2 regions of the Pseudaeromonas paramecii genome follow, and region 2 is predicted to be linked to the other one. Evidence: predicted binding sites of a transcription regulator. Region 2 holds the regulator's gene; the other holds the start of a gene.
The links. The regulator sigma-54, encoded in region 2, starts transcription at its own class of promoters, with help from an activator protein. The targets are predictions, from matches to a motif close to TGGCACNGTTTTNGCTT.
Positions count from the first base shown of each region.

Region 1: a site for sigma-54 is predicted at 2,657-2,673, ahead of glnA (glutamate--ammonia ligase). Genes of this name have one in related genera too.

Region 1 is NZ_BAABFC010000029.1:98,320-102,695, reverse strand. Features, by position in the region: gene glnL (nitrogen regulation protein NR(II)) at 1-467, opposite strand, end outside; gene ABD847_RS16340 (DUF4124 domain-containing protein) at 533-1,087, opposite strand; gene glnA (glutamate--ammonia ligase) at 1,185-2,594, opposite strand; gene typA (translational GTPase TypA) at 2,936-4,376, shown strand, end outside.
Region 2 is NZ_BAABFC010000012.1:7,570-11,945, forward strand. Features, by position in the region: gene rapZ (RNase adapter RapZ) at 1-274, opposite strand, end outside; gene ptsN (PTS IIA-like nitrogen regulatory protein PtsN) at 282-728, opposite strand; gene hpf (ribosome hibernation promoting factor) at 731-1,018, opposite strand; gene ABD847_RS08615 (RNA polymerase factor sigma-54) at 1,054-2,502, opposite strand; gene lptB (LPS export ABC transporter ATP-binding protein) at 2,548-3,273, opposite strand; gene lptA (lipopolysaccharide transport periplasmic protein LptA) at 3,277-3,801, opposite strand; gene lptC (LPS export ABC transporter periplasmic protein LptC) at 3,776-4,336, opposite strand; gene kdsC (3-deoxy-manno-octulosonate-8-phosphatase KdsC) at 4,333-4,376, opposite strand, start outside.

The sequences.
Region 1 (4,376 bases), on a different contig from region 2:
AATTGGGCCGCGCCCCGCAAGCCACCCAGGGGGTTCTTGATCTCGTGGGCCAGGCCTCGGACCAGATCCCGGGCGGCCAGCTGTTGTGCGTGTTGCTGGATTTCCTGACTGATGCGCTTTTGCTGGTCGATCTTGCGCAGCTCCATCAGTGCCAGCTGTTCGTGATTTTCAAACACCGCCATGACGCTGACTTCCACCAGCTTGGCTTCACCCTCCACTACCAGGGTGACTTCATTATCGGTGAAGCCTTGGCCGATTTTCAGGCAGGCGCGCAGCCGCTCCAGATCCAGGGAGAGATACTCCACCAGTTGTTCCAGGCTATGACCCAGCAGGCGGCGTGCACTGACCCCCAGCAGCTGCTCGGCGGCTGGGTTGACGTAATGAACCACCATGTTGGTATCCAGCAGCACCACAGCGGTCAGCAGGTTATCCAACAGGGTCTTGGGCAAGTCAGGACGGCTATCCACGGCCGGTCTCCCTAAAATGATGCAGTGCACCAAAAAGGACTTTTAATCTACCTGTATTGGTGCAATCAGCCAGCGCTTTTAGCCTGGCGAGCCCGGTTTAGCACGGATGCCTTGTGCAGGTAGACGGTAATGGAGGATGACGATGCAAGTACCTTGCCGTCTTTATCCAGTAGTTGAAGCTGGATCTGGTGGGTGCCGCGTTCCACATTGCTTAATGAAACCGGTAACTGATTGGTCAGCGTGCTGGTCTGCTGGCCATCCAGCAGCACTTTTATCTGGAAACCCTGCTTGGGGGTAAAAGGAAGCACTCGTGCCTTGAGGGGGATTTGGCCCTCGTTATTCCACAGTGTCTCCTGATCCTTGGGACTGGTCAGCTCTAGGGTATAGGCGGTCTCTGGGGGCGTGGTCTGGTCGGCTTGCGTTGGCTGATTGGTCTGAACTGGGGCAGCCGGCGTCGGTGCGCCCTGAGGAGGCGTGGTCATTTGTAGGGTTTCCGACTGGGCGCCGGGATGAGGTTGATCCGAGAAGTGGATAACCCCCTGGGCATCCACCCAGCGATAGATGGTTTGAGCGGCCTGCAGGGGCAGGGCGAGGCTGAGCAGCAACCAGGCAAGACGCATGGGTTCCTCCTTGAGGGTAAAAGGTCTCGGGTCTCATTATTGGAGAGTCGCCAAAAAAAAACCCGCCTAGATGGCGGGTTTTGGGGACTGGCTCTGCTTATACGGAGTAGTACAGTTCGTACTCAACCGGATGCGGAGTCATGCGTACGCGATCCACGTCGGCTTGCTTCAGCTCCAGGTAGGAGTCGATGAAGTCGTCGGAGAAGACGCCACCACGGGTCAGGAACTCACGGTCGGCATCCAGAGAGGCCAGAGCCTCGTCCAGAGAACCGGACACGGTCGGGATCAGCGCTTCTTCTTCCGGCGGCAGATCGTACAGGTTCTTGTCCATGGCTTCGCCCGGATGGATCTTGTTGATGATGCCGTCCAGACCGGCCATCAGCTGAGCAGCGAAGGCCAGGTACGGGTTGGCAGCCGGATCCGGGAAGCGAACTTCGATACGACGGGCCTTCGGGCTCGGTACCAGCGGGATACGGATGGAGGCAGAGCGGTTACGGGCGGAGTAGGCCAGCATAACCGGTGCTTCGTAGCCAGGAACCAGACGCTTGTAGGAGTTGGTAGCCGGGTTGGTGAAGGCGTTCACAGCCTTAGCGTGCTTGATGATACCGCCGATGTAGTACAGAGCGGTTTCAGACAGACCACCGTACAGGTCGCCGGCGAACAGGTTAACCCCATCCTTGGCCAGAGACTGGTGGCAGTGCATGCCTGAACCGTTGTCACCAAACATGGGCTTCGGCATGAAGGTTACGGTCTTGCCGTAAGCGTGGGCCACGTTGTGGATGACATACTTCAGCACCTGAACTTCGTCAGCCTTCTTGGTCATGGTGTTGAAGCGGGTGGCGATTTCGTTCTGACCGGCAGTGGCCACTTCGTGGTGGTGAGCTTCAACCACTTGACCCATCTCTTCCAGGATCAGACACATGGCGGAACGCAGGTCTTGGGAAGAGTCAACCGGAGCAACCGGGAAGTAACCGCCCTTAACGCCGGGACGGTGGCCCTTGTTGCCATCTTCGTATTCGGTGGCGGAGTTCCAGGCTGCTTCTTCGGCATCAACCTTGAAGAAGGAACCGCCCATGGTGTTGCCGAAACGGACGTCGTCAAACACGAAGAATTCCGGCTCCGGTCCGAACAGGACGGTGTCGGCGATGCCGCTGGACTTCAGGAATTCTTCAGCACGCTTGGCGATGGAGCGCGGATCGCGATCGTAGCCAGTCATGGTGGCGGGTTCCAGGATGTCGCAACGGACGATCAGGGTCGCTTCTTCGGTGAAGGGATCCATGACGGCGGTAGAGGCGTCGGGCATCAGAACCATGTCAGATTCGTTGATACCTTTCCAACCGGCGATGGAAGAACCGTCGAACATCTTGCCGTCTTCGAAGAAACCTTCGTCGACTTGGTGAGACGGGATGGAAACGTGCTGTTCCTTACCCTTGGTATCAGTGAAGCGAAGATCAACAAATTTCACTTCTTGTTCTTTGATCATCGCCAGAACATTTGCAGCGGACATGTCAACTAACCTCCGGTGTCGTAAAAACGTATTCGAAATCAACAGTGCCTCGGAAAAGAGGTCTGCTAAAAGCGTGCCAAAAAATTAATTCCTTTAACTTACAGAGAGTAATGGCTTTGAGCCGATCCACCAAAAACCGGCATGCATCAATATGGTGCATCGAAAACCATTTTGAGGCCCCAAAATGGGTCAATTGGTTCGCCAGGTCCACTCGCTCTGGGCTCATAGTGTGAGGCAAGGCAAAATTTGATCACGGAATTTCAGTTGAATTTGCTATGAAGATCACAAGTGGCCGAGTAGAATGACTGCCCAATTTTTCCCCACTTGTTTTAGAGGCGAGGATGTTAGACAAGCTCCGCAATATTGCCATTATCGCGCACGTTGACCATGGCAAAACCACACTGGTAGATAAGCTGTTGCAACAATCCGGCACCCTGGACCGCAATAGCGAAGGCCAGGAGCGGATCATGGACTCCAATGATCTGGAAAAGGAGCGTGGCATCACCATCCTTGCCAAGAATACCGCCATTCGCTGGAATGACTACCGCATCAACATCGTCGACACCCCCGGCCACGCCGACTTCGGTGGTGAAGTAGAGCGGGTCATGTCCATGGTCGATTGCGTACTGCTGCTGGTGGATGCCGTGGACGGCCCCATGCCCCAGACCCGTTTCGTGACCCAGAAGGCGTTCGCCCAGGGTCTGCGTCCCATCGTGGTGGTCAATAAGGTTGACCGTCCTGGTGCCCGTCCGGACTGGGTCATTGATCAGGTGTTCGATCTGTTCGACAACCTGGGCGCCACCGACGAGCAGCTGGACTTCCCCATCGTCTATGCCTCCGCGTTGCAGGGCTACGCCACCCTGGATTTGGATAAGCCGTCCGACAACATGGATCCCCTGTTCCAGGCCATCGTTGATTTCGTCGAGCCGCCCAAGGCGGATCCGGCCGGCGAATTCCAGATGCAGATCTCCCAGCTGGACTACTCCTCCTACGTGGGCGTCATCGGCATCGGCCGTATCACCCGTGGCAGCGTCAAGCCCAACATGCAGGTGACCGTAGTGGGTGCCGATGGCAAGACCCGTACCGGCAAGGTGGGTCAGGTCATGGGTTACCTGGGCCTGCAGCGCACCGAAGTCACGGGTGCCCAAGCCGGTGACATCATCGCCATCACGGGTCTGGGTGAGCTGAAGATCTCCGACACCATCTGCTCCAACGCTGCCGTGGAGGCCCTGCCGCCCCTGTCGGTGGACGAGCCTACCGTCACCATGACCTTCCAGGTCAACACCTCGCCGTTCGCCGGCAAGGAAGGCAAGTTCGTCACCTCCCGTAACATCCTCGAGCGTCTGCAGAAGGAGCTGGTGCACAACGTGGCCCTGCGGGTGGACGAAACCGAAGATCCGGACAAGTTCCGTGTCTCCGGCCGGGGTGAACTGCACCTGGGCATCCTGATCGAAAACATGCGCCGCGAAGGTTTCGAACTGGCCGTGTCCCGTCCCGAGGTCATCATCAAGACCATCGATGGCGTGCGCATGGAACCGATGGAAACCCTGACCGTGGACATCGAAGAGCAGAACCAAGGCGCCATCATGGAGAAGCTGGGTGAGCGCAAGGCGGATCTGTCCAACATGGTGCCGGACGGCAAGGGCCGGGTGCGGTTGGATTACCTGATCCCGGCGCGTGGCCTGATCGGCTTCCAGACCGAGTTCATGACCCTGACTTCCGGTACCGGTCTGCTGTACCACACCTTCGAGCGTTATGACGAGTACAAGGGTGGCAGCATCG
Region 2 (4,376 bases):
GGTTGTCGGCATCGATGAAGAAGCTGGTGAATTCCAGATCCGAGGCCTGACGCAGCAGCCCCAGGATACGTTCCAGATCCTCGCTCTGCTCCGGCAGGTTGCGCACGTCTATGCTGACCGCCATCTCCTCGAACTTGCCACGCAGCTCGGCCACCAGTTGTGGCAGCAGGGAGACCGGCAGGTTGTCGACACAGTAGTAACCCAGATCCTCCAGTACCCGCAGGGCTATGGTCTTGCCGGAGCCGGACCGGCCGCTGACGACGATGAGTTTCATGGGCTCCTCAGGGGGCGGTGATCAGTTGGTAGAGCATTTCATCATTGTCCGCCAGGCGCAATTGGCGACAGAGGTTTTTGTCACTGAGTTTTTTGGCAATCAGCCCCAGGGTTTGCAGGTGCTGCTTGCACTGGCTCTCGGGTACCAGCAGGGCAAACAGTATGTCGACGGGTTGGTTGTCGATGGCATCGAAGGGGATGGGCTGCTCCAGGGTCAGCAGCACACCGGTCACCGGCAGCTCGTCCGGGATACGGCCGTGGGGGATGGCGATGGCGCCACCAATGCCGGTACTGCCCAGCTTCTCCCGGGCCAGCAGGCATTCGAACAGCTCCTGGCTGTCGATGCCCAGCTGTGCGGCGGCAAGTTCACTGATGATTTCGATGGCGCGTTTTTTACTGGAGCAGGGAACTGCACTCTTGGTGCAGTTCCCGCTGAGCAGGTCGGAGAGTTGCATGGTTATTTGCTGGAGATCTTTTCTTTGTGTTTGATGAGTTGCCGGTCCAGCTTATCGATCAGGGCATCGATGGCGGCGTACATGTCCGCATCCTGGGCATTGGCAAAGATTTCGCCGCCGTTGACGTTCAACTTGGCTTCGGCGATTTGATTGAGCTTCTCCACGTTCAGGATCACCTGGACGTTATTGATCTGTTCGAAGTGACGCTCCAGCTTGGCAAACTTGGTGGTGACAAAATCGCGCAGGGGATCGGTGAGTTCGATGTGATGACCTGAGAGATTAATTTGCATAACGTCGTCCTTAAGTAGGGCCCCGTAAGTGTGACTTACAGTAGGCGTTTGCGCTGACTAGACGGGGGAATCGACAAGGACTCGCGGTACTTGGCGATGGTCCGTCTGGCTACCATGATACCTTGCTCGGTGAGCAAATCCGCGATCTTGCTATCGCTTAAGGGTTTTGCCGGGTTTTCGGCCGCCACCAGCTTCTTGATCAGGGCACGGATGGCGGTGGAAGAGCACTCCCCCCCACTCTCAGTATTGACGTGGCTGGAGAAAAAGTACTTCAGCTCGAAGATACCCCGCGGGGTATGCATGAATTTTTGCGTGGTCACCCGGGAGATGGTGGACTCGTGCATCTCGACGGCTTCGGCCACGTCGTTGAGCACCATGGGCTTCATGGCCTCTTCACCGTATTCGAAGAAGTCCTGCTGCTGCTTGACGATGCAGTTGGCCACCTTGAGCAGGGTCTCGTTGCGGCTCTCCAGGCTCTTGATGAACCACTTGGCCTCCTGCAGGTGCGAGCGAATGAACTGGGTATCGCTGCTGTTGCGGGCGTGACGGGCCATGGAGGCATAGGTTTCGTTGATGCGGATCTTGGGCATGGCATCGGGATTAAGCTCCACCACCCACTTGCCCTGCTTCTTGCTCACCGCCACATCCGGGATCACATACTGGGAGTCGGTTTGCATCACCCGATTGCCGGGTCTGGGCTCCAGCTGCTGAATGAGATCCAGCACCTCCTTGAGCTCGGACTCCTTGAGCTGCATCTTGCGGGCCAGGGTGCGATAGTCCCGGTTGCCCAGCAGATCCATGTGTTCGGCCAGCACCTGCTTGGCCTCGGCCAACCAGGGGATGCCGGGCGCGTATTGGCCCAGCTGGATCTGCAGGCACTCCTGCACCGAGCGGGCGGCCACGCCGATGGGGTCGAAGTGCTGCACCCGCTTGAGCACGGCGGTCACCTCGTCCAGCTCAACCTGGATATCCTCATCGCTCACCGCCTGAACGATATCGTCCAGATCAATGGTGAGGTAACCCGAGTCGTCGATGGCGTCTATGATGGCCAGGGCGATGGCCTGATCCACCTCGCTAAAGGGGGTGAGCTGCATCTGCCACAACAGGTAATCCTGCAGCGTCTCTGTGGTTTCGCCCTGATAGAGGAAGTCTTCATCGCCACTGATGGGGCTGCTGGACTGGCCGGAACCGGCAGCGGTGTAGACCTCGTCCCAGGAGGTATCCATGGGCAGATCATCCGGCAGCTTGTCCTGTTCCATGGCTTCGCTGGTATCCAGCTGGCTGCTGTCCTGTGCTTCCTCGCTGGGTTGCTCTGACTCGTGGGTATCGCTCTCCTCCTGCTCCAGCAGCGGATTGGCATCCAGCGCCTGTTGGATTTCCTGCTGCAGCTCCAGTGTGGAGAGCTGCAACAGACGAATCGCCTGCTGTAGTTGTGGCGTCATGGCCAGAGACTGACCCAGTCGCAACTGTAAGGATGGCTTCATCTATTTCCGTATGTCCTTGTTAATGCAATGCCGGTGACGAGAAGATCAAATGCTGAAGGCGTCACCCAGGTAAACCCGCTTCACCTGTTCATTGGCCAAAATCTCGCTGGGTGTCCCTTCCGCGATCAGATGTCCATGGCTGACGATATAGGCTTTCTCGCAGACATCAAGTGTTTCCCGCACGTTGTGGTCTGTGATGAGTACGCCCAATCCCCGATCCCGCAGGTGTTCTATGATGCGTTTGATATCGTTCACCGAGATGGGATCCACCCCGGCGAAGGGCTCATCCAGCAGGATGAAGCGGGGCTCGGCGGCCAGGGCCCGGGCGATCTCCACCCGACGGCGCTCGCCACCGGACAGGCTCTGGCCCAGATTCTGGCGGATATGGGTGATGTGAAACTCCTCCAGCAGGGACTCCATCTTCTGCCGCCGTTCCTCCTGGGTCAGTTCAGGGCGGATCTGCAGCACTCCCAGCAGGTTCTCTTCCACCGTCAGGCGACGAAAAATCGAGGCCTCCTGGGGCAGGTAACCGATGCCGTTACGGGCCCGCAGGTGCATGGGCATGGAGCTGATGTCCAGCTCGTCGATGCAGACCTGGCCGCCGTCCTGCTGTACCAGGCCGACGATCATGTAGAAGGAGGTGGTCTTGCCGGCGCCGTTGGGGCCCAGCAGACCCACCACCTGGCCGGCGGCCACCTGGAGGGAGACGTCGCTCACCACCTGGCGACCCTTGTAGCTCTTTTTCAGATTGGCGGCATGTAACAGGGCCATGGCTTAGGGTTTCTCCTGGGCCGGTTGATCGAAGCTGCCCATCTCGTCGGGCAGGAAGATGGTCTTGACCCGGGAGCCTCCGCTGCTTTCGGCCACCATCTGCTGTTTCTGGATGTCATAGCGGATCTGGTCACCGCTGATCTCGTTGTCCGACTGCTTGATGCGGGCGTTGCCAGTGAGCAGTACCATGCGCTCCTTGAGCTTGTAACTCAGGCGATTGGCCTGGGCATCCACCGGCTTGCCGTTATCCAGCACCTGGTGGAAGCGGGCCGGGCGGCCGGTGGCTATCATCTCATCGGCACCCTTGTCACCGTGGCGGATCACCTCCACCTTGTCGGCATGGATTTCGATGGTGCCCTGACGGATCACCACATCATCCAAAAAGGTCAGCCTGTTGTCGTTGAGCTCGGCCACCTGGCGCACCGAGTCCACGTAGACCTTCTGCTTGTAGTCGCTTTGCTTGGCCATCACGGGTTGCAGGCACAGGGCCAGCAGGCACCACTTAAGGCTGGTTGAAGTAGATACCATGACTCTTGTCCAGAATTTCATAAATGCGTTGATCCAGTTGCCCCAGTAAGCCCACACCTTCCAGGTGGAAGCGGGGACCTTCCATGGTCACGGGATGATGGTTACGAACCTCGTTACGGAGCAGATCCATCTCCAGATAGGGAGTCTCGAGCCAGTCCAGGGTGTCATTGGCGGTCAGGGCCAGGATGCGGACCTGATCCCGTAAGATGGCGTTGTCGTTGAGATTGAGGATGCCCTGCTTGGCGCTGATGCGCCACTGGGCTTGGCCCTGCTCATCGTGAGCAATGATAACGGGGTTGAACAGCTCCGTCTGCTCCAGCTGATTGTAATATTCGGTATAGTCCGCCGAGACCTCGTTACGCAGCTGGCCGTTGTCGCCAAAGTTCAGGTACTTGAGCTTGTTGGCGGTAAAGGTGGGCTGGTAGTACTCCTCGGGATTGGTGAGGGTGCCGGACTGACGATCGGCCTCAAACCAGCGCCAGCTCAGCAGGCTAAACAGGAAGAGGGCGCCGATGAGCAGATTTTGCCGACTCATACCGAGGGCCCCTGTGCCGATTCCAGGGCGCCCAGGGCCT